2 linked regions of the Desulfovibrio desulfuricans genome follow. The protein of the gene in region 1 interacts with the protein of each later gene in a pairwise test. Links are inferred from orthologs where the notes say so. Each region holds a gene or a part of one and is shown on either strand. Other genes may lie near its edges. The genes, in order: NE637_RS06065 and ftsZ.

What was found.
Region 2: the proteins of NE637_RS06065 (region 1) and ftsZ interact in binary tests that used the Escherichia coli proteins (3 or more experiments, as listed by UniProt). The link is inferred for Desulfovibrio desulfuricans from one-to-one orthologs.

The regions. Positions count from the first base shown.
Region 1 is NZ_JANFYZ010000004.1:52,130-61,992, reverse strand. What follows is about bases 4,821-7,701. They hold NE637_RS06065 (rod shape-determining protein), read right to left. Parts: upstream 6,841-7,701; coding sequence 5,800-6,840; downstream 4,821-5,799. Other genes in these bases: mnmL (tRNA modification radical SAM protein MnmL/YtqA), read left to right, coding at 7,067-7,701; mreC (rod shape-determining protein MreC), read right to left, coding at 4,821-5,678. Also shown: NE637_RS06095 (GAF domain-containing protein), read right to left, coding at 1-410; NE637_RS06090 (bactofilin family protein), read right to left, coding at 766-1,107; rod shape-determining protein RodA, read right to left, coding at 1,131-2,237; mrdA (penicillin-binding protein 2), read right to left, coding at 2,421-4,337; NE637_RS06075 (hypothetical protein), read right to left, coding at 4,321-4,791; more of mreC, read right to left, coding at 4,788-4,820; more of mnmL, read left to right, coding at 7,702-8,026; NE637_RS06055 (GntR family transcriptional regulator), read left to right, coding at 8,323-8,979; NE637_RS06050 (dicarboxylate/amino acid:cation symporter), read left to right, coding at 9,047-9,863. UniProt on the Escherichia coli protein: Forms membrane-associated dynamic filaments that are essential for cell shape determination. Acts by regulating cell wall synthesis and cell elongation, and thus cell shape.
Region 2 is NZ_JANFYZ010000001.1:484,320-494,112, forward strand. The notes cover bases 6,173-8,983. They hold ftsZ (cell division protein FtsZ), read right to left. Parts: upstream 8,330-8,983; coding sequence 7,016-8,329; downstream 6,173-7,015. Other genes in these bases: NE637_RS02045 (DsrE family protein), read right to left, coding at 6,173-6,403; ftsA (cell division protein FtsA), read right to left, coding at 8,375-8,983. In the rest of the region: ATP-dependent helicase HrpB, read left to right, coding at 1-1,554; NE637_RS02015 (YheT family hydrolase), read right to left, coding at 1,618-2,619; NE637_RS02020 (BaiN/RdsA family NAD(P)/FAD-dependent oxidoreductase), read left to right, coding at 2,733-4,175; NE637_RS02025 (dual CXXC motif small (seleno)protein), read right to left, coding at 4,215-4,418; NE637_RS02030 (hypothetical protein), read left to right, coding at 4,804-5,025; NE637_RS02035 (RNA recognition motif domain-containing protein), read left to right, coding at 5,339-5,605; NE637_RS02040 (hypothetical protein), read left to right, coding at 5,751-6,041; more of NE637_RS02045, read right to left, coding at 6,056-6,172; more of ftsA, read right to left, coding at 8,984-9,610; NE637_RS02060 (cell division protein FtsQ/DivIB), read right to left, coding at 9,680-9,793. UniProt on the Escherichia coli protein: Essential cell division protein that forms a contractile ring structure (Z ring) at the future cell division site. The regulation of the ring assembly controls the timing and the location of cell division.

The sequences.
Region 1 (9,863 bases):
CGCTCCACGTCGGAGTACACGCGGATGAGGCCAATGGCTTTGCCGTCAGCCATGAGGGGGGAGGACAGCACGGAAACAAGGCCTTCGGCCTTGGCCGATTCCGGGTACTGAAAACGCCCGTCGGCGGTGGCGTCCTTAAGGTGAATGGTCTTGCCGGAAAGCACTTCGCCGTCAAGGCCGCTGCGTTTCACTTCCACCGGGCCTTTACGCATGTAGGTGGAGGAAAGGCCGTGGGCGGCGCTGGGCAGCAAGAAGCGTCCGGTGCTGTCCAGCAGACGGATGGTGCTTGCTTTGCAGCCCATGGTAACGGCGGTTTGCTCGGTGATTTTGTGCAGAACTTCGCGGGGCTCAAGGCTGGAGTTGATAACCAGCGCCACATCCCTGAGCGCACGGAAATAATCGTGTGCCATAGGTGCCTCCTGAGGAAAGCGTTTCGACAGGTATTAAAGCCTGCCGCGCATGAATTGTTGATCTGGTTTGTAACACGTTTTCCAGTTCCAACTATGCGCTATTTTTCTGCATCAGGCAAATGTGGTGTGGCATGGCCCGGCGAATATGCCATAAACAGGCAAGAGTGCACCAATGCAGCGCTATTTCAGGAGGCTGCTGGCCGGGATACTTGCATTGGCAGGATCCTTTCTGGGCAGCGCAGCAAAATTGCCGCAGGCTCTTATCGATCTGTCCGCGCAGGGAAGCCGAACGTTGAGAAAACGCGGCTTGGCGCACCCTCAGGCGTTCTTGCTTTGCCCCCTAAGCCTTGGGCCCTTAAGCCTTGGGCTTGACCGGGGCCTTCATGCTGATCTGGCCTTCAATGATGCCGCCTTCTTCCGTAAGCAGATTGGGCGTGACAACCTGACCTTCGAGCACCCCGGAGCTGTAAACCACGATGCGGCGTTTGGCCGTCACATCGCCGGTGAAGTGGCCGGAAAGCAGCAGTTCACCCACATCAAGGGTGCCCTGCACCTGAGCATCCTTGCCCACGTTGAGCGTACCGTCACTGACAATTTCGCCAGTATAGCGGCCTTCAATGCGCACAGTGCCCTTGAAGTTGAGCTTGCCTTCATAGACGGTATCGGAGCCGAGGTACGCTATTTCGTCCTTTGCCACGTTTATCCCCTTTGGCTTTACAGTTAGCTTTTAAACATGAAACGTCGCATGGACACGTTGAGTACAATGCCAAGCAGTGTGAAGTTGACCACCGTGGCGCTGCCGCCGTAGCTGATGAAGGGCAAGGGAATGCCCACCACCGGCATGAGGCCTATGACCATGCCCATGTTGATAAAAATCTGCCAGAAAAAGTAAAAAAACACCCCAACCACCAGGGTACTGCCAAAGCGATCCTTGGCCTGAACTGCGGTTGAGAAGATGGAAAGCAAAAACAGGCAGAACAGCGTGACCAGAGCCACGCAGCCCACAAAACCCCATTCCTCGCCAAAAACAGCCACGGCAAAGTCGGAGTGGCGTTCGGGCAGAAAGCGCAACTGGCTCTGCGTGCCTTCGCGAAAACCCTTGCCCCACAATTCGCCCGATCCAATGGCAATGCGCGACTGGATGATGTGATACCCTGTGCCGCGCGGGTCGTTGCCGGGGTCCAGAAACGTCAGGATGCGCTGGCGCTGGTAATCGTGCATACCCACAAACCACATGAAGGCCACAGCGGCTGGCGCTACCAGCAGGCATGTTTTGAGCACGTAGCCCTTAAGCCCGTGGAACAGGATCATGCCGCCCATGATCAGCAATATGAGCAGGGTAGTGCCCAGATCGGGCTGAACGATGATAAGCCCGCAAGGAATAAGGCCCACGCAAAGCACGCTGCAAAAATTTTTCCAGCCCAGGGGGCGGCTGTCGCGCGCCAGCAGGCGCGCCACCAGAACCAGCACGGAAAGCTTGGCCATTTCTGAAGGCTGCAAGCTCATGAAACCCAGCGAAATCCAGCGCTTGGCACCGTAGACTGTTTTGCCCGCAATGGGCACCAGCAGCAGAAGAAAGACGGTTATGAGAAAGAAAGGCCAGGCAAGGTTGCGCAACTGGCGGTAGTCAAAAACCATTGCCAGCAGCATGCATACCACGCCGCACAGGCCCCAGATCAGCTGGCGCTGATAAAAGGAATTGAATGCCAGGCCAGATTCCACGCGCGTACCGCTGGCGGAATACAGGTTGCCCACGCCCACAAGATAGAGCAGCAGCATACAGGCCAGAAGGCCCCAGTTGATATAGCTGAAAAGGCGATTATCCATGCCGCTTGTCCGCTTGTCAGGAATGCGTGGTTGCAGGGTGGTCTGAAAAGGCTTGTCCATGTGCCGCGCACCGCAACACTCCTTGCCCGTGGCGGGCCTTGCTGCGATTGTTGGCTGCGCTCTTGCCATTGGAGCAAACATTGTTTGCGCCTGTGCGCGGTGCCGGCTCTTTGCGCATGTTGCCTAGTCCGTGGGGTCTACGGCTGCGGTTGGGGCGGGCAACACGATCATGGGCGCGTTGGGGTCAGGCCCGAAAAGATAGTCGTAAACCTTGCGGGCCACAGGGCCAGCCACACTTGAACCGCCGCCGCCGTGTTCTACCATGACAATAACCACGTAGGTTTTGCCGTCTTTAACACCCCAGGTGGCAATCCAGGCGTGGTCACGCTGGGCGTATTCCATTTCTGACATTTTCAGGCGGCGGTCGCCCGCGGCCATCTTGAGTTTGACCACCTGCGCCGTGCCTGTTTTACCGCCCATGTCGGCATCCTTGCGGCCCACAACCTTGGCTGTGCCGCCGTTGGCAGTGCGGCGCATGGCCTCCACCACAAACTTGAGCGTTTCAGGCTTGGCGGGTACGCGCCCGCGCACTTCGCGGGTGGCGTCATCCACAAGCTGGGGCTTGAGCAGATCGCCGCCGTTGAGCAGGGCCGAAACAAATACTGCTACCTGCACCGGTGTCACCAGGGTGTAGCCCTGGCCGATGGACACGTTGTAGGTTTCACCGCGTGTCCACGGGCGACCAAAACGCCGCCGTTTCCAGTCGCGCGAAGGCACAAGACCCGATTTTTCGTGCGGCAGATCAATGCCTGTAGGCCGCCCGAATCCACAAGCCTTGGCGAATTCTTCCAACTTGTCAATGCCCAGGCGGTCGCCCATCTGGTAGAAATAGACGTCGCAGGAGTCGATGAGCGCGTGCACGAGGTCTTCCGAGCCGTGCCCGCCACGCTTCCAGCAGCGGAAAATCTGGTTGCCCAGCTTGACCTGACCGGGGCAGAACACGCTTTCGCGCGGGTTAACGCCCTTTTCAAGCAGCATGGTGGCCATAACCAGCTTCCATACGGAACCTGGGGGGTACACGCTCTGGATAACGCGGTTCTGCAAGGGAAAGCGGTTGTTGGTGCGCAGGGCGTCCCAGTCGCGTTGCGAAATGCCCGCAGCAAAAAGATTGTTGTCGTAGGCCGGGGATGTCACCAGCGCGCGCAGTTTGCCGCTGTCCGGCTCCATGACCACGATGCAGCCAGCCTCGCCGCCGAGGGCGTCCCAGGCGGCCTTTTGCAGGCCCGCATCGAGCGAAAGATGTATTTCGTGCCCGCCGCGCGGTTCATCGCGCAGGGTCTTGCCAAGCACCCGGGCGTGGGCGTCAACCTCGACATCGTACAATCCCTTGCGGCCCCGCAACTGCTTTTCCAGCTCCAGTTCCAGCCCTTGCTTGCCCACCAGATCGCCCATGGCAAGGGCGCTGTCCGCGGCCATTTCCTGCTCGTTGGCTTCTGCAACGTAGCCAAGAATATGGGCGAAAAGTTCTTTCTCGGGGTAGCTGCGCTTGGTGCGCACCACAATTTCAAGCCCCGGCCATTCGTGAATCTCGGATTCAATGCGGGCCACAAGGTCAAAGTCGATATCGGTGATGAGCAGCAGAGGCTCAAAGGGTTTGACCTTGAAGCGGTCCTGCCGGAACTTGTCCCAGACCTGCTGGAGGGGAATGCCCGACCATTCGCTTATCTGGGCCAGGGTGGCCGGGATGTCGTGGCAGTCTTCGCGTACGATGGAAAGGCCGTAGGCGGTGCGGTTGTCGGCCAGCACCTTGCCCTTGTCGTCCATGATGCGCCCGCGCGGGGCAAAGATGCGCTCAATGCGCAGGCGGTTGTCCTGCGCCTGACGCGCAAACTCTTCACCCCTGTGCACCTGCAAATACCAGAAGCGCACCACAAGCACAAAAAACATCAGACCCACCAGAACCTGAAGCAGGATTGCGCCCGCGCGCGGCGGCTGATAGCCCTCGCTCTCGACCTGAATCTTGAGCCAGGAGCGAATGCCCTTATGCTGCGCCTTGTCTTTGTGCGCCAGCAGCGAGGTATTGTCAGTTTTCCTGATCATCGGGGTTCCAGTGGCGGGTGGCCACCAACAGCCGCCAGGCGAAGGGCACAAAGATGGCCTGAATCAGGCTTGTGTCCAGGGTTCCCTGCACATCGAAAGGCAGGTTCTGCAAAGGGGCCATGAGCCACGCAATGGCGTAGTATGCGGCGCCCAGGCAGGCTGACAGCAAAAAGACAAAAATGAAATTTTCCACTTCAAACAGCCAGCGGCCCATCTTGAACAGCAAAATGACTGCGGCATACCAGACAATGACGGCCCCGAAGGGGCGCGTGCCCATGCCTTCCTGCAACAGGATGAACACGGGCAGCAGCCAGAGCATATTTTTATAATCCCGTTCCTGCAACAGGATGATCAGGCCAACCGTGAGCACATCAAGCCCCGGTACCGCCGCCTGCAAAACAATGGCGCAGGCCATGAAAAAGGCCCACCATGCAATGCTGCGGAGCGTCCTCATGGCGTGGCGCTTTTGGGCGCGGGCGGGCCCACGAATTCTTTGGGAGCTTCGCTGGGTTCCAGCGGGCGGGGCGCGCCGGTGGATTCGAGCAGCAGCACTTCTTCAAGGTGTTGCAGGTCAACCAGCGGTTCTGCCTTGATGGCCATGAACTGGGTGTAGTCCGAAGGAGCCACGCGCAGTACGCGCGCCACAGGTATGCCCTTGGGGTACTTGCCGTCCAGACCGGAGGTGATGATTATTTCGCCGGGCTTGACCTTGGCATCGCGCTGCACAAAGTTGACTTCAAGCTTTTGGCCCGTGCCCATGCCCATGAGGATGCCGGGAGCCCGGCTTTCCTGCGAAAAAACGGCTATGCGGCTGCTGGGATCAGTGAGCAGCAACACAATGGAACTGTGGGCGCTGGCCTTGAGAACGCGGCCAACCAGGCCAAGGTGCGTGACCAGCGGCGTGCCCGGACGCCCGCCCGTGCTGTAACCCCGGCTGATGGTGATGCTGTCCAGAACGGCGTTGGGGCCCATGCGGCCGGAAAGAACGCGGGCTCCAAGGGGACGCCATGTCTGGTCTACCGGCAGTTGCACCAGCGCGCGCAGGCGTTTGAGCTCGGCCAGATCTTCGCCATTGGCAAGCAGGCGCGCTTCGAGTTCGTCCACCTTTTGCTTGAGGGCTTCGTTTTCTTCGCGCACGCCCACAAGGTCAAAATAGCGATCCCACATGTTTTCCGCAGCGTCCTGCGCCGAACGAACGGGCGTGAGCACCGCGCCGGTGATTTCAAGCCCCAGTTTCGCGGCCAGGTCGTCCAGAACGCGCGTGCGCTGATTCCAGGAATACATGCCCAGAAACAGGATGAGCAAAATGCCCGCGAGGAGGAGAAGACGCCGCAGTGTCACAGGCGGAAGCTCCTGAAAGCCGGTGCGGAATAAATCGCGCCCCTGTACCGGAGACGCAGAACCGGAAGCTCGTGTTCCGGCATTGCGTCAGCCGCACAGGGGCGCGAGGACAAGGTCGGTTCTAGTCGATGCACACTTCTTTAAGAATGTGCAGGTTGTCCAGCGCTTTGCCGGTACCCACCACAACCGTGGACAAGGGATCGTCCACAACAGTAATGGGCAACGAGGTTTCTTCGCGCAGCAGTTGGTCAAGGCCCTTGAGTAGCGCGCCGCCGCCCGTGAGCACAATGCCCCTGTCCACAATATCCGCCGCCAGTTCCGGCGGGGTCTGTTCCAGGGCGATGCGCACAGCCTGAACAATACTGTCCACCTGTTCAGAAATGGCTTTGCGCACTTCTTCAGAGGTGATGATAATATTCTGCGGAATACCCGTCACAAGGTCGCGTCCCTTGACTTCGATCTGCTGTTCCGGATCGAGCGGATAGGCGGATGCGATCTTGATCTTGATTTCTTCAGCGGAAGATTCGCCGATGAGCATGTTATACTTGCGCTTGACGTGGGTCATGATGGCTTCGTCCATCTTGTCGCCGCCCACGCGCACAGAGCGCGAGTACACAATGCCCGAAAGGGAGATGACCGCCACTTCAGTGGTGCCGCCGCCGATATCCACCACCATGTTGGAGGTGGGTTCCTGAATGGGCAGATCCGCGCCGATGGCCGCTGCCATGGGTTCTTCGATGAGGTACACTTCACGTGCGCCAGCGGACTGGGCCGACTCTTTCACGGCGCGCTTTTCCACCTGGGTGATGCCCGTAGGTACGCAAATCATGATGCGCGGGCGCACAAGACGCCGCGAATTGTGAACCTTGGCGATAAAGTGGCGCAGCATGGCCTCGGTAACTTCAAAGTCGGCGATAACGCCGTCCTTCATGGGGCGGATAGCCCAGATGTTGCCAGGGGTTCTGCCCAGCATGCGCTTGGCATCGTGCCCAACGGCAAGAACTACATTGTTGCCGCGCGGGTCTTTTTTGACCGCAACCACAGAGGGCTCGCGCAACACAATTCCCTGCCCCTTGACATAAACGCAGGTGTTGGCTGTGCCAAGGTCAATGGCCAGGTCATTGGAAAACAATCCTAGTGCGAAATCCAGAATTTTGGACATTACTCTAACTTGCCTCGCTGTGCTGGTGTGCTACCTTACCGTCATGTTGAAACAACTCCCGCACCCGGCGAGGCGAAGAGGCCTGGAGTGGGGGCGCTGTTGGAATTGGTAACGTCAGGCTGAAAACTGTTCTGCTAAAACTGGCATGAAGTCAAGACGGTGGACGCAGGGTTAAAATATTTGTCCCGCCGGAAGGCGCGGAAATAAGCCTTCAAGGGACGCAAACATGCAGCGCTGGCATACTCTGGCCGCTTATTATAATCAACGCTACGGCAGCCGGGTGCAAAAAATTCCACTTGACGCCGGGGCCTCCTGCCCCAACCGCGACGGTACGCTTTCGTTTTCCGGCTGCATGTTTTGCAATGCCAATGGATCCGGCTCTGGCCGTGCAAAACAGGGCGATTCCCTACTGCAACAGTGGAATTACTGGCGCTCCATATATCTGCGGGACGACCCCAATACGCGCTTTATTGCATATCTGCAATCCTTCTCCAACACGTATGGGCCATCAGAACGCCTGCAACAACTGCTCCAAACCGTTCGGCAACTGCCCGGCTGTTTTGGAATAGCCGTAGGAACCCGCCCCGACTGTCTTGATGACGAAAAGCTCGACCTGCTCGCAGCCCTTGATTGCGACCTCTGGCTGGAATTGGGCCTGCAAACGGTCCATGACCAGACCCTTGCCCGCATTAACCGGGGCCATTCCGCAGCCAGCGCTGAAAATGCCGTGCGCATGGCTGCTGCGCGCGGTATTGCCGTATGCGCTCACCTCATGGCCGGTCTGCCCGGCGAAGATGAAGGACATTTTCTGCAAAGTCTGGAATGGGCGCTCTCCCTGCCGATAAGCGGGCTCAAACTGCACAACGTTTACGTGCCCAAGGGGACGGAACTTGCCCGCCAGTACACCGCAGGCCAGTACCACCCCCTCTGGCGCGATGAATATGTCGATCTTCTCTGCGCCGCCCTGCCGCGCATCCCTTCGCACATCGTCATTCACCGCCTCCAGAGCGACCCGGCCCCCGGTGAACTGCTGGCCCCGGCCTGGGCCACGGACAAACGCGGCCTTCTGGGAGATTTGCGGCGGGCGCTGGGGGCGAGGGAGTTGTGGCAAGGGAAGTTCTGCGACTCCCCCGAGGTGTGTCCGGCGGTCTTTTTGAGCGCTGGCGGCGTCAGTGTGGATTTTTGATCGGGTCGAGTACGGTCAGAATACACTCCCCTCGCAAAAATAACTACTTCCTTGCCAGCGCCTAAAAATCTTCGCCGGACACCATAAGTTGCCTCTGGGGGCTTGTTGCGTCATTAACGGCTTTGCTTAGCTGGTTCCACAGGACCTCCTGTTGGTTTCACTTGGTGTTGCCGCAAATCTACTCGTTTTTTTCTGGTCAAAAAAACTCCACCCCTTTGTAATATTATAGGGTTAACATGCTGGAGCCGTCCTGCGGCGTATGGACATTTATTTGGCTTTATGCTGGTATACCAGTTATGAAGCAGACAAACACCAAGGCATCTTCCACAGCGTATGAGGCCATCCGTTCCATGATCGCGCAGGGGCAGCTCAGCCCCGGCGAAGAACTGTCGGAACGCAGCCTGGCTGAAAGCCTGCAACTTGGGCGCACGCCAGTACGCGAGGCCATCAAGGATCTGTGCAGGGAGGGCGTTCTCATGAGCGTTCCTCTGCGGGGCACCTTTGTGCAGCGCCTGTCTGTGGAAGACCTGAAAGAAATCCACGAGGTGCGCCTGGCGCTCGAAGGCATGGCCGCCAAGCTGGCCGCAGAAAAAGGCGGCAGCCCTGAGCTGCGCGCCTGCCTTGCCGAGCTTCAGGCCCTGCCCGATGGGCCGGAGCTTGATACCTTTGAAGCGCAGCGCATCGGCTGGGACTTCCACAAAGCCATATTTCAGGCCGCTGGCAACACGCGGCTGGCAAAACTCTATGCAGACGTGCGCGTACAGAACTCCTTGGCCATGCAGCGCGTCAAAAATTACGATGCAGAACGGACACGCGTGGTGATCAAGGAACATATCGCCATTGGCAATGCCATTCTGGATCGCAATCAAACACTGGCTCACCAGCTTGTCTGGGATCATCTGCAAAAGGCCATGGAAACGAAACTGCGCTCACTGCTTGCAGTTCTCGGCTAATCCTGACCGCTGAGCATCACAAGACGTTTTACGTGCAAGGAACAGAGGGGGAAGAGAGGCGATGGAAATGACAAAAACCAGCAAAAAGCGGCCCATTCCGCTGCCAATTCAGATGGTGCTCGGCCTTGTTCTGGGCATTGTGTTCGGCTTTCTCGCGCCGCACTTTTCCCAGGCCCTGGCCCCGGTGGGTACGGCCTTTGTGCAGGCCATCAAGATGATCGTGGTGCCGCTGGTGTTCACGGCCATCACCCTTGGCATCTACCAGATGGGCAACAGCGCCAAGCAGTTGGGTAAGGTTTCCGTTATCAGCCTGCTCTATTTTTTCATTGCCACGGTGGTTGCGATCATCATTGGCCTTGCCCTCAACGGCATGTTCCACCCCGGTGTGGGCGTCAATCTGTCGCACACCGCAGAACTGCCCAAGAACATCAATACCACGGTCAACTGGACAAAGTTTTTCCTCGACATGATCCCCTCCAACGTGTTTGCGGCCATGTCCGGCACCAACCTTCTGCCAGTGCTGGTGTTTGCAGTGCTGCTGGGCCTTGCGCTGGCCTCCACCGGCAGCAGGGCAAAGCCTCTGGTTGATGTGCTGGATGCCCTGATGGGAGCTGTTTTCAAACTCACGGGCTGGATCATCGCCCTGTCCCCCATCGCCATTTTTGCCATCATTGCCTGGCTGTTTTCCACGCAGGGCATGCACACCATTTTGGCCCTGCTCAAACTGGTATTGGTCATGTATCTGGGGCTTGGCGTACTGCTGGTGCTGTTTGCCATTTTGATGCTCTGCATTGGCGAGCAGCCCCTCAAGACCGCCAAGGCCGTGAGCGAACCAGTTATTCTGGCTTTTGCCACGCGTTCGTCAGAGGCGACACTGCCCCTGC
Region 2 (9,793 bases), on another replicon or contig:
CTCGCATGGCTCGACACGCCGCCCGTGGCCCATCTGGCTGTCGCCAGACAGAACCTTCTGGCACTGGGCGCGGTGGATGCCCGGATGCGGCCAACGGCTTTGGGCCGCAGCATGGCCGCGCTCCCTCTGGCACCCCGCACGGCGCGCCTGCTGCTGTGGGGGCGCGACAACTCCCTTGCCGCATTGGCAGCCTGTATTGCCGCCTTGCTGGAAGAACGCGACCCGCTGGCCTTTACCGCTGGCAAAAGCAAGGGCGGCATGCCTGCCGCAGGCGCGGGATGCGATGTGCTGCGCCGCCTCGACTGGCTGTGCCGCGATGGCGCAGCGGGCAAAAATGTGGATGCCGCCTGCGAGCGTGTGCGCCGTCTGGCGCAGCGGCTTATGCGCCAGCCTGAACTGCACGGGGGAAAAGGTTCCCGGCCAGTACCACAGGGGCAATCCAACAAAGCGGACAACATTTTTTCCGCAGCTCTCGCTCAGGCCGCAAGCCTTGGGCAACTGCTGGCTGTGGCGTGGCCGGAGCAGGTCGCCATGCGGCAGACAGACGGTCAGCCTCAGGGTAGCGGCAATGGAAATTTTCCGGGCGGGGTAGCCGCCATGACACCCTATCTCCTGCGCAGCGGACGGGCCGCCCACATAGCCAGCGACGACCCTCTTGCGCGGCAGCCCTTTCTGGCAGTGGCAGAAGTTGACGGCGCAACGCCGCGCGGGCGCATCCGCCTTGCCGCCGCCCTTTCGCCCGATGATCTTGCAGTGCTTTTCAGCGCAGATATTTGCAACGAAGACAAGCTCACAGTTTCGGATGCCGGGCTGGTCAGCGCCCGGCGGCAGCGAGTGCTGGGATCTCTGGTTCTGGAAGATGCCCCCCTGCCTCGGCCACGGCCCGATGAGTGCGCTGCGGCCCTGTGCGCCCATGTGCAGAACAAGGGGCTGGAATGTCTGCCGTGGGATGATGCCGCACAGCAGTGGCGCGCGCGGGTAAGCCTGCTGCGCGAGCTGGACGGCGAGGCATGGCCCGATGTTTCTGATGCCGCCCTGCTGGCGACTCTCAACGATTGGCTCGCGCCAGCCTTGCAGCAGGCGCTCGAAAGGTCAGCGGGGCAAGGCAAGCAGGGGCGCGCAAATTCGCTGGCGGCGCTCGGGCCGGAGCAATTGCTCGATGCCCTGCACCGTCTGCTGCCGGGGAATCTCCACCGGATACTTGAACGGCAGGCCCCCACGGAATGGCAGGTGCCGTCAGGGGCCATGCGCCCCATTGTGTATGGTGAAGACGGTGGCCCCTGGCTGGCCGCCAAGTTACAGGAATTATTCGGTTGCGTGGACACGCCGCGCATAGCCGATGGGCGCGTGGCTCTGGTGCTGCGCCTCAATTCGCCCGCAGGGCGTCCCTTGCAGGTCACCCGCGATCTGGCCCACTTCTGGCGCAACGGCTATCCGGCAGTGCGCGCAGAAATGCGGGGCCGCTATCCCAAGCATCCCTGGCCGGAAGACCCGGTTAACGCCGTGGCCACGGTTCTGACCAAGAAGCGGCTGGCCGAGCGGCAAAAAAGCTGACGCGTCGCAAATCTGCCAACGCAACAAGCCCTCTGTTGTTGCGCCTGCTGCGATACCAAACGCTTAAAAAATGCCGCGCCCCGTCAACTGCTGCACAAATTCGCGCGCACGCTGCTCGCTGTAGTATTCCTGCTTCTGCTGTACAAACCCCACGTGCCCGCCGTACGGGGCAACCTCCAGATGCAGGTGCGCGCTCTGTTTCGCCGTCTGCCACGGATAGCACGATGACGCGCAAAAAGGATCGTCCGCAGCCATGAGCAGCAGAGTTGGCACGTTTATGCAGGGCAGGTCGGGCAGAACCGTATTCTTTTCCCAATAATCTTTGGCTGATGCAAAGCCAAAGGCAGGCGCGGTGAAGCGCTCGTCAAACTCTGCAAAAGTGTGGATTTTTTCCACGCCTTCAACAGAGGGATAGGAAGGAAAGCGTTCGGCCTTTTCGCGCACTTTTTTGCGCAGGGTTCGCAAAAAATAACTCATGTAAATGCGACAGGCAGGGCCGTCCATTACCGGTGCAGCGGCGGAAAGATCACACGGCACGGACACAGGCACAGCCGCCCGCACCAGCGGCGAAACCGGCCCCCGGCCCAGATAACGGCAAATCTGGTTGCCCCCCATGCTGAAGCCAGCCAGCAGCAGGGGGCGGTCAAACTGCTCGGCAAAACGCACGACTGTTCCAAGATCTTCAATTTCGCCCATATGATACAGGCGCGCAGTGCGGTTGCTCTCGCCCGAGCAGGAGCGCATGTTCCAGGCCAGCACGTCAAAGCCTTCGGCCCGCAGGGCATTGGCCATGCCCAGAACATACTTGCGGCGGCTGTTGCCCTCCAGCCCGTGCGAAATAACAGCTATGCCCCTGCCCTGCCCAAACGGGCGCTCCGCCCTGTCCTTTCCAAGCGAGGGATGCTGATCCACATCAAGAAAGTCGCCATCGGGCGTTTCAAGGCGCACCCGTCGCACAGAAGGCGACATTTGCGGCTTTTCACGAAAGAGCACGGGCCACATGGTATTGGCGTGGCCGTTGCGCACAAACCACGGCGCAACGTAGGATGAAGCAAGAACTGGCATGATAATCCCGGTAACAAGAAATGGCTGCGCGGATGCGCGGGGCAGGTCAGCAAAGGCGGTTTGCTGGCACACAAGGGCTTGGCAGCCGCCAAAGCCTCGTATACCTTCGCCGCATGCACAACAAAGCTCCCCAAAATAGCGCCACGCGCAAAATTCTGTCAAATCCGGCACGTCAGGCCTTTGCCCCGCAAACACCCGGCCCCAAGGCCACGCCCGCTGCGCCTGCGGCACCTGTAGAAAGCACATCGCCAGCCAAGCCCAGAGGCAAGGATTCCGTACAATCCAAGCCCCCTAAAAGAAAGAGCGTACAGCCCGTGCAAAACAGCGGGCAACGCGGCCCGGATGTTGCCGATGTGCTGATTCTGGGCGCTGGCGCTGCGGGGCTTATGTGCGCCCGCGAGGCGGCGTCAAAAGGCCTGAGCGTTGTGCTGCTGGAACGTGGCCCTGTGCCGGGGCGCAAACTGGCTGTCAGCGGCGGCGGCAAGGCAAACTTTACCAACCGCGCTGCCAGCCCCAAGGACTACCGCTGTGACGGAAGCAGGGGTAATGCATTTTGCGCCCCAGCACTCAAGGGCTTTACGCCGGAGCACATGCTGCGCCTTGTGCAGGAGTGGAATCTGCCCTTTGAGGAGCGCACCCACGGCCAGCTTTTTCTGACGGTTTCCGCGCATCGGCTGGTCAGGGCGCTGACAGACGACTGCCGCAAACATGGCTGCGTTATTGCCTGCGGCACCACAGTAACAGCAGTAGAGGCGCTGGCGGATGGTTTTTCCGTGCAGACGGAGGGCGGCTCGTGGCACGGCAAGGCTCTGGTGCTGGCGCTGGGCAGCCCGGCATGGCCTCAGGCTGGCGGCGGCGGTGCCGGCTATCGGCTGGCGGAAGAGCTGGGGCACAATATTATTGCGCCACGCGCCGTTCTTGCGCCGCTACGCCTCAATTCGGATTCCCCTCTGCTCGACCTGACGGGCATCAGCCTGCCTGTGGGCGTTACGCTTGGGCAGCACTGCTGGGAGGATGATCTGCTGTTCACCCATGAGGGGCTGAGCGGGCCAGCAGCCCTCAAAGCATCCCTCTATTGGGCCGAAGGCGCTGCAATCACGCTGAATTTTTTGCCGGGGCAGGATGTTGCCGCGCTTATGGATGCGCCGCAGACTGGCAAACAGACCCCGCGCGCCCTGCTAGCAAGGCTCCTGCCACAGAGGCTTGTGGACGCCCTGCTGCCGGAGGAAACCGCGAGGCGCAAGGTGGCGGAGCTTTCACGCGCGGCCCGCGTGGCGATTGTGGAAACTGTGCAGCGGCACACGGTGACGCCGCAGGCAACTGCGGGGCTAAAAAAAGCGGAGGCCTGCTCTGGCGGCGTAAATACCGACGAGGTAGACCCCAAGACCATGCGCAGCCTGCTGCAAAATAATCTGTTTGTGGTGGGCGAGCTGCTGGACGTTACAGGCCTGCTGGGCGGCTACAACCTGCACTGGGCCTGGGCCAGCGGCATGGCGGCAGCCAGGGAACTGGCCCGCAGCGCAACCGCCAGGGCCGCTGCGCCAGCCACGGATTAAACGGCTGGCAGCCCATTGGCATGCATGATGGGGATAACGCTAGATGCGATTGCAGTAGACGTTTTCCAGAAAATGCTCCATGGCTTCATCCGCCTGACGGATGTAGTCCTGAAGCGGAAACTGGGCCTTGCAGGCCGGGCAGTACATATAGACTTCGTGGCAGGTGCGGGCGATATGCAGGGGCGCGCCGCAGGTCGGGCATACGAGTGTAGTCTTGACATCACGGGGTGCAAAAAAAGCCATGGCGATTCTTTGTGTTAGAAGTACAGTTTGAAATGCTGGCCGTGCTGTGGCCGGGCTGTGGCTAGATCGGTAAAATACCGGTTCCATCCCCATCCGGGCCATTGGTCATGAACCTTGAACAAGCCGCAGATGCTTATCATATCCGGCGGCGCAGCGCAGCTTATCCTTAGAGCATTTGCCCCATATTTTTGTCAACATGGGGCAGAAGCAGCAAACCCCTTGCCGCCACAATGGACGAGCCATAAAAAATGCCCGCAAATGCCCGGTTCCGTAGGCTCAAATTTGTTATTGCGTCCGCCGTCCGCTCATGCCATAGACGTACAGCCATATTGTTGTAGATGTGGCATAACCAGAAGAAACGGATACGAAAATGAAAAAGCTCCTTATGGCTGCCGTGGCCCTTTCGCTGATGACTGCTCCCTGCCTCTTCAGCACTGAAGCCAACGCCGCTAACACCGCTCCGGCAACTGTTGCAAGTGGAACCAAGGCACACAAAGCCAGCAAGGCCAGCAAGGCGAAGGCTCCCGCCAAAGTAAAAAAAGTTTCTGCCAAGGCTCCCGCCAAGGCGAAGAAAGCTCCTGCAAAGAAAAAGACGCAGGCAATCTAATTCTTGCTGTCAAAAAGGCCGGTTAAACCGGCCTTTTACAGTTTAGATTAATGCGCTATTGAGTGCATAATCAGCTAACAGCAGAATAATGCACGCGTAGGAATGTAAAAATACCACCCAATGCGGAGCAGTTTAGTCAAAGTTTGTCGTTTGGCAATCATTTTTGAAGCCAATGCAGATAATACTTGACGATTTTTTTGCTTAACAGTACTGTTCGCCCTTATTCATAGGGTGCAGTATTTCTTTTTGCCAGAGACTTTGCGTGGGTAAGGCTTCAAGCGGAAAGTTTACCCACCTCAACAACGGAGTCGTTATGGCTGTTTCCATTTATGTCGGCAATCTGCCTTTTTCCGCCACCCAGGAAGGCGTTGAAGCCCTGTTCGCCCCCTACGGCGAAGCCCTTTCCGTCAAGCTCATCATGGATCGCGAAACCGGCCGCCCCCGTGGCTTCGGTTTTGTTGAAATGGACGAAGCCGATGCCCACAAGGCCATTGAAGCCCTGAACGGCGTTGACTTTGGCGGCCGCACCCTTCGCATCAACCAGGCCGAAGAACGTCGCCCCGCGCCCCGCCGCTGGTAGACCACAAATTTCCTTGAAGTAAAAAAGCCGCTGCTACCGCAGCGGCTTTTTTTGCAGCAACAAACCGGTTCTAGCCTTGCTTGCCCTCGCTCGGGGCAGGAGCTTCCTGCTTTATACTCTCTTGACCAGTCACAGCGTCTGACTCTTGGGCGCTGAACTGACATGCGCCAATACAACGGATGCCGCCGCAGTGCGGGCAAGCATTGCGACGCTGCGGCAAAAACATGTACCGCAAAATGGTCAGAAAACGCTTGATTGTCATGCTCTCGCCAAGAACATCCTTCTGTATTTAAAACCACTCGGTTTAATCCAGACGCCGCAAAATCTGTGCGGCGGACAACACAAGAAATATCGCTCCGCAGGCCAGCAGCGGCTCAGAACAGATACCGGCGCTGCCAGTTTGATTAGTGGAACCCTTGTCATGAAAAGGGCTTAACTATTCAGCTGGAGCTAGATGGTAATAAGTTTTTCATCATCCTTGAGGATTTTTGTAAACGCCTCCCCAATGTAAAAAACTTCATCAACACCTTCCAGCTTTTCTATCTGCTCAAACACACCGAGGTTTTCAGCGCACTTTCTGCATGCGGAGACATGCCCGCCAGCATCATGAAATTTTTTGAGAAGACCCTGCAACTTCACGTCTTCACAAATCAATTTGACTGTTGCACCCCAAAGAATCAGGTGTACTTCTTCCCACCAGCCTTTCAGCAAGGAATTTGTGGCATACATAAAGACCATATTTTCAGCGGTGACGGGGTTATCGTTAACCCACAGGATATGCAGACACTTTTTATTCATGAATCAACCCCATCGGTTAAAAGCTTATCCAGCCCTGGCAGGAATGCCACTCGCAAAAAGAAACACATAGCTGTCAGGCCAGTTAGCCATGACAAGCACGACAGATGCACACAGGCACACCTCCGCTGACGCACAAAAACCAGCCCAATATTTCGCCAGATATGAAAAAGAATTTTGTGCCGGAGACATGGATTTCAAGGTTCGATTCATGCTCGCAGCGTTTCCATGCGCTGCCCTGGCTGGCGGCCAAGTGCAAAGTTACGCTTTGGATTAACATTCAAATGCCCTGCTCATGGGCATAGCAATGCCAATCACGCAGCGCAAGGGGGCAATTTGGCATCGGTTCCGGGGCTTATATATCAAACCATGTGTCTGGAATGCGGTACTAGTCGGTCTATTTTGAAGGATGGACGGATTTCTACGGATTGCCTCACAATAAAAAAGTCCGCGAAACCTGGGTCTCACGGACTATAGCGGACATTTACGCCCCACTCTGGGAGGCCCCCAATGGGCCTCCCGGCGGGCATTTCAGGGCCGAAGAGGCAAGCCCTGAAAATCATGAGCCTTCATGGCAGAAAGGCATTCTGCCCACGCACTCAGGCAACGACGGAATTAGTCGGCCTGGGTGCGGATGAAGGTGGGAATTTCAAAATCATCCTCATCATAGGTGAAGTCTTCATGGCCGGGGTTATGCGCACGGCGGCGCGGCTGGCCCACAACCTCACGCTTGAGCAGATAGGGAGGACGATTGCTGTTTTCATCGTACCAGCGCTCCACTTCGGTGCGGCGGGTAGACTGCGGCAAGCGCGACTCGGCGCGTTCCTGCTCGTCCATCATGCTCTGCTGGGCCGCGCGGGAATTCATGCGGCGCGGTTCGGCAACCACGGCGTCAGGGCCGGGCTTGCGGAAGTTGGTGACAGTGGCCGCAGGAGCCTGCACGGGCTGAATAACCTGAGGAGAATCAATGCCGGTGGCAATAACGGTGAGGCGGATTTCGTCGCCGATATTGTCGTCAAACACAACACCAAAGATGATGTTGGCTTCTTCAGGCGTGGCATCGCCGATGATGTCGCCGATTTCGGCAATTTCCTCGGCAGTGATATCTGTGGGGGCGGTGATGTTGTACAGAACCGCCTTGGCGCTCTCAAGCGAAACATCTTCAAGCAGCGGACTCATGATGGCGCGCTGGGCGGCCTCGCGGGCGCGGTTTTCGCCAGAGGCGATGCCCGTGCCCATCAGGGCCATGCCAGCTTCGGCCATGGTGGTGCGCACGTCTGCAAAGTCGAGATTGATGAGGCCTTCGCCCACAATGACGTCAGAAATACCCTTGACGGCGTAGTACAGCACATCGTTGGCCTTCTGAAGCATTTCGGAGAAAGGAGCCTTCTTGGGGGCAAAGGCAAGCAGACGGTCGTTGGGGATGGTGATCAGGCAGTCCACATGCTGCTTGAACTCTTCAAGCCCGGCCTCCGCCGCGCGCTTGCGCTTGGCACCTTCAAAACTGAAGGGCTTGGTCACAACACCCACGGTGAGGACGCCCATTTCCTTGGCAGCCTGAGCAACCACAGGAGCAGCGCCGGTGCCGGTGCCGCCGCCCATGCCAGCGGTAACAAAGACCATATCGGCATCGCCGATGGCTTCACGAATGCTGCCAACGCTTTCCACCGCAGCCTCGCGGCCAATGGCGGGGTTGGCGCCAGCGCCAAGGCCCTTGGTAAGCTTTTCACCAAGCTGCACCTTAACGGAGGCACCGTTCTTGTTCAGCGCCTGCACATCGGTGTTGGCGCAAACAAACTGCACTCCGCGCAGGCCAGAGGCAATCATGTTCTGCACTGCATTACCGCCGCCACCACCTACGCCAATAACTTTGATCTTGGCATTGCTGGCCAACGAGGTATCGATATCATCAACGATAGACTGAGCCATTACACCTCTCCTCTGTGCTGTCCTCAAAATGCCCGCTTGAGGTTGTTATGAAATGTCCGCAAACCACTTTTTCATTCGCGAAAGCACACCGTCAAAAACGCCGCTTTCACTACGTGTGGTAAATTTTTTCTGGCCGGAAAGTTCCTTTTCCGCGCCGTAACGCAACAGCCCGACCGCCGTGGAAAATTTGGGGCTGTTGACCACGTCTTTCAGGCCCCCGATGTTGCGCGGGTAGCCAATGCGCGTGGGCAGATTGAAAATCTGTTCGCCCAGTTCCTGGCAGCCTTCAATCAGCGCCGTGCCGCCCGTGAGCACCACACCTGCGCCGATCATGTCCTTGTAGCCGGAGCGCACGAGGGTCTGATCCACAAGGTAAAGAATTTCTTCCATGCGGGGTTCGCATATTTCGGCCAGCACCTGACGCGAAAGCCGGCGCGGCTCGCGACCACCCACACTGGGAACTTCAATAAATTCATCGTTGCGCACAAGGTCGGCAAGGGCGCAACCATACTTGAGCTTGATTTTTTCGGCAGAGGCTATGGGAGTACGCAGACCAAAGGCAATGTCGTTGGAAAGGTTCTGCCCGCCGAGCGCAAGAACAGCCGTATGCTTGATGGCATCGTTGGCAAAAACGGCGATATCGGTGGTGCCGCCGCCCAGATCAACCAGAGCAACGCCGATTTCGCGTTCTTCTTCGGTCAGCACGGCCTTGGCTGATGCCAGCGATTCAAGGGCAATATCGGCAACTTCGAGCTGGCTGCGGTGGCACGAGCGCACAATGTTCTGGGCTGAAGAAACTGCGCCGGTAACAATGTGCACCTTCACTTCAAGGCGTACGCCAGCCATGCCGAGCGGGTCGGCAATGCCGCGCTGGTTATCAACAATGTATTCCTGAGGCAGGATATGGATGACCTCGCGGTCGGCAGGAATGGCCACAGCCCTGGCGGCATCAAGAGCACGTTCAATATCGCGCTGCGCGACCTCGCCGCCCTTGACGGCAATCACGCCGTGGCTGTTGATGCCCATGATGTGGCTGCCCGCAATCCCCACGTATACCGAGTGGATCTCGCAGCCCGCCATAAGTTCCGCATCTTCCACGGCCTTGCGGATGGACTGGACGGTCTGTTCAATGTTGACCACCACGCCCTTGCGCAAACCAGTGGAAACACTGGTGCCGATGCCCACCACATCTACAAGACCCGACTCCGACAGCTCGCCCACCACAGCGCATATCTTTGTGGTGCCGATGTCGAGGCCAACGATGAGCTCGGACTTATTCATGCCATTCTCCTCAAAACTCCTGTCTCCGGGTCGCAACGGCATGCCACTATGGCGCATGCCGCAAGTTTCTTACGCTGGCTGGTTAAGTAAAACCCAAACATTGCCGTTAACAGATCGAATCTCGCGAACATTGCGCAGTTCGTGTCTGCGGGCCAGATCGCCCAGGGTCAGACTTAACCGGGA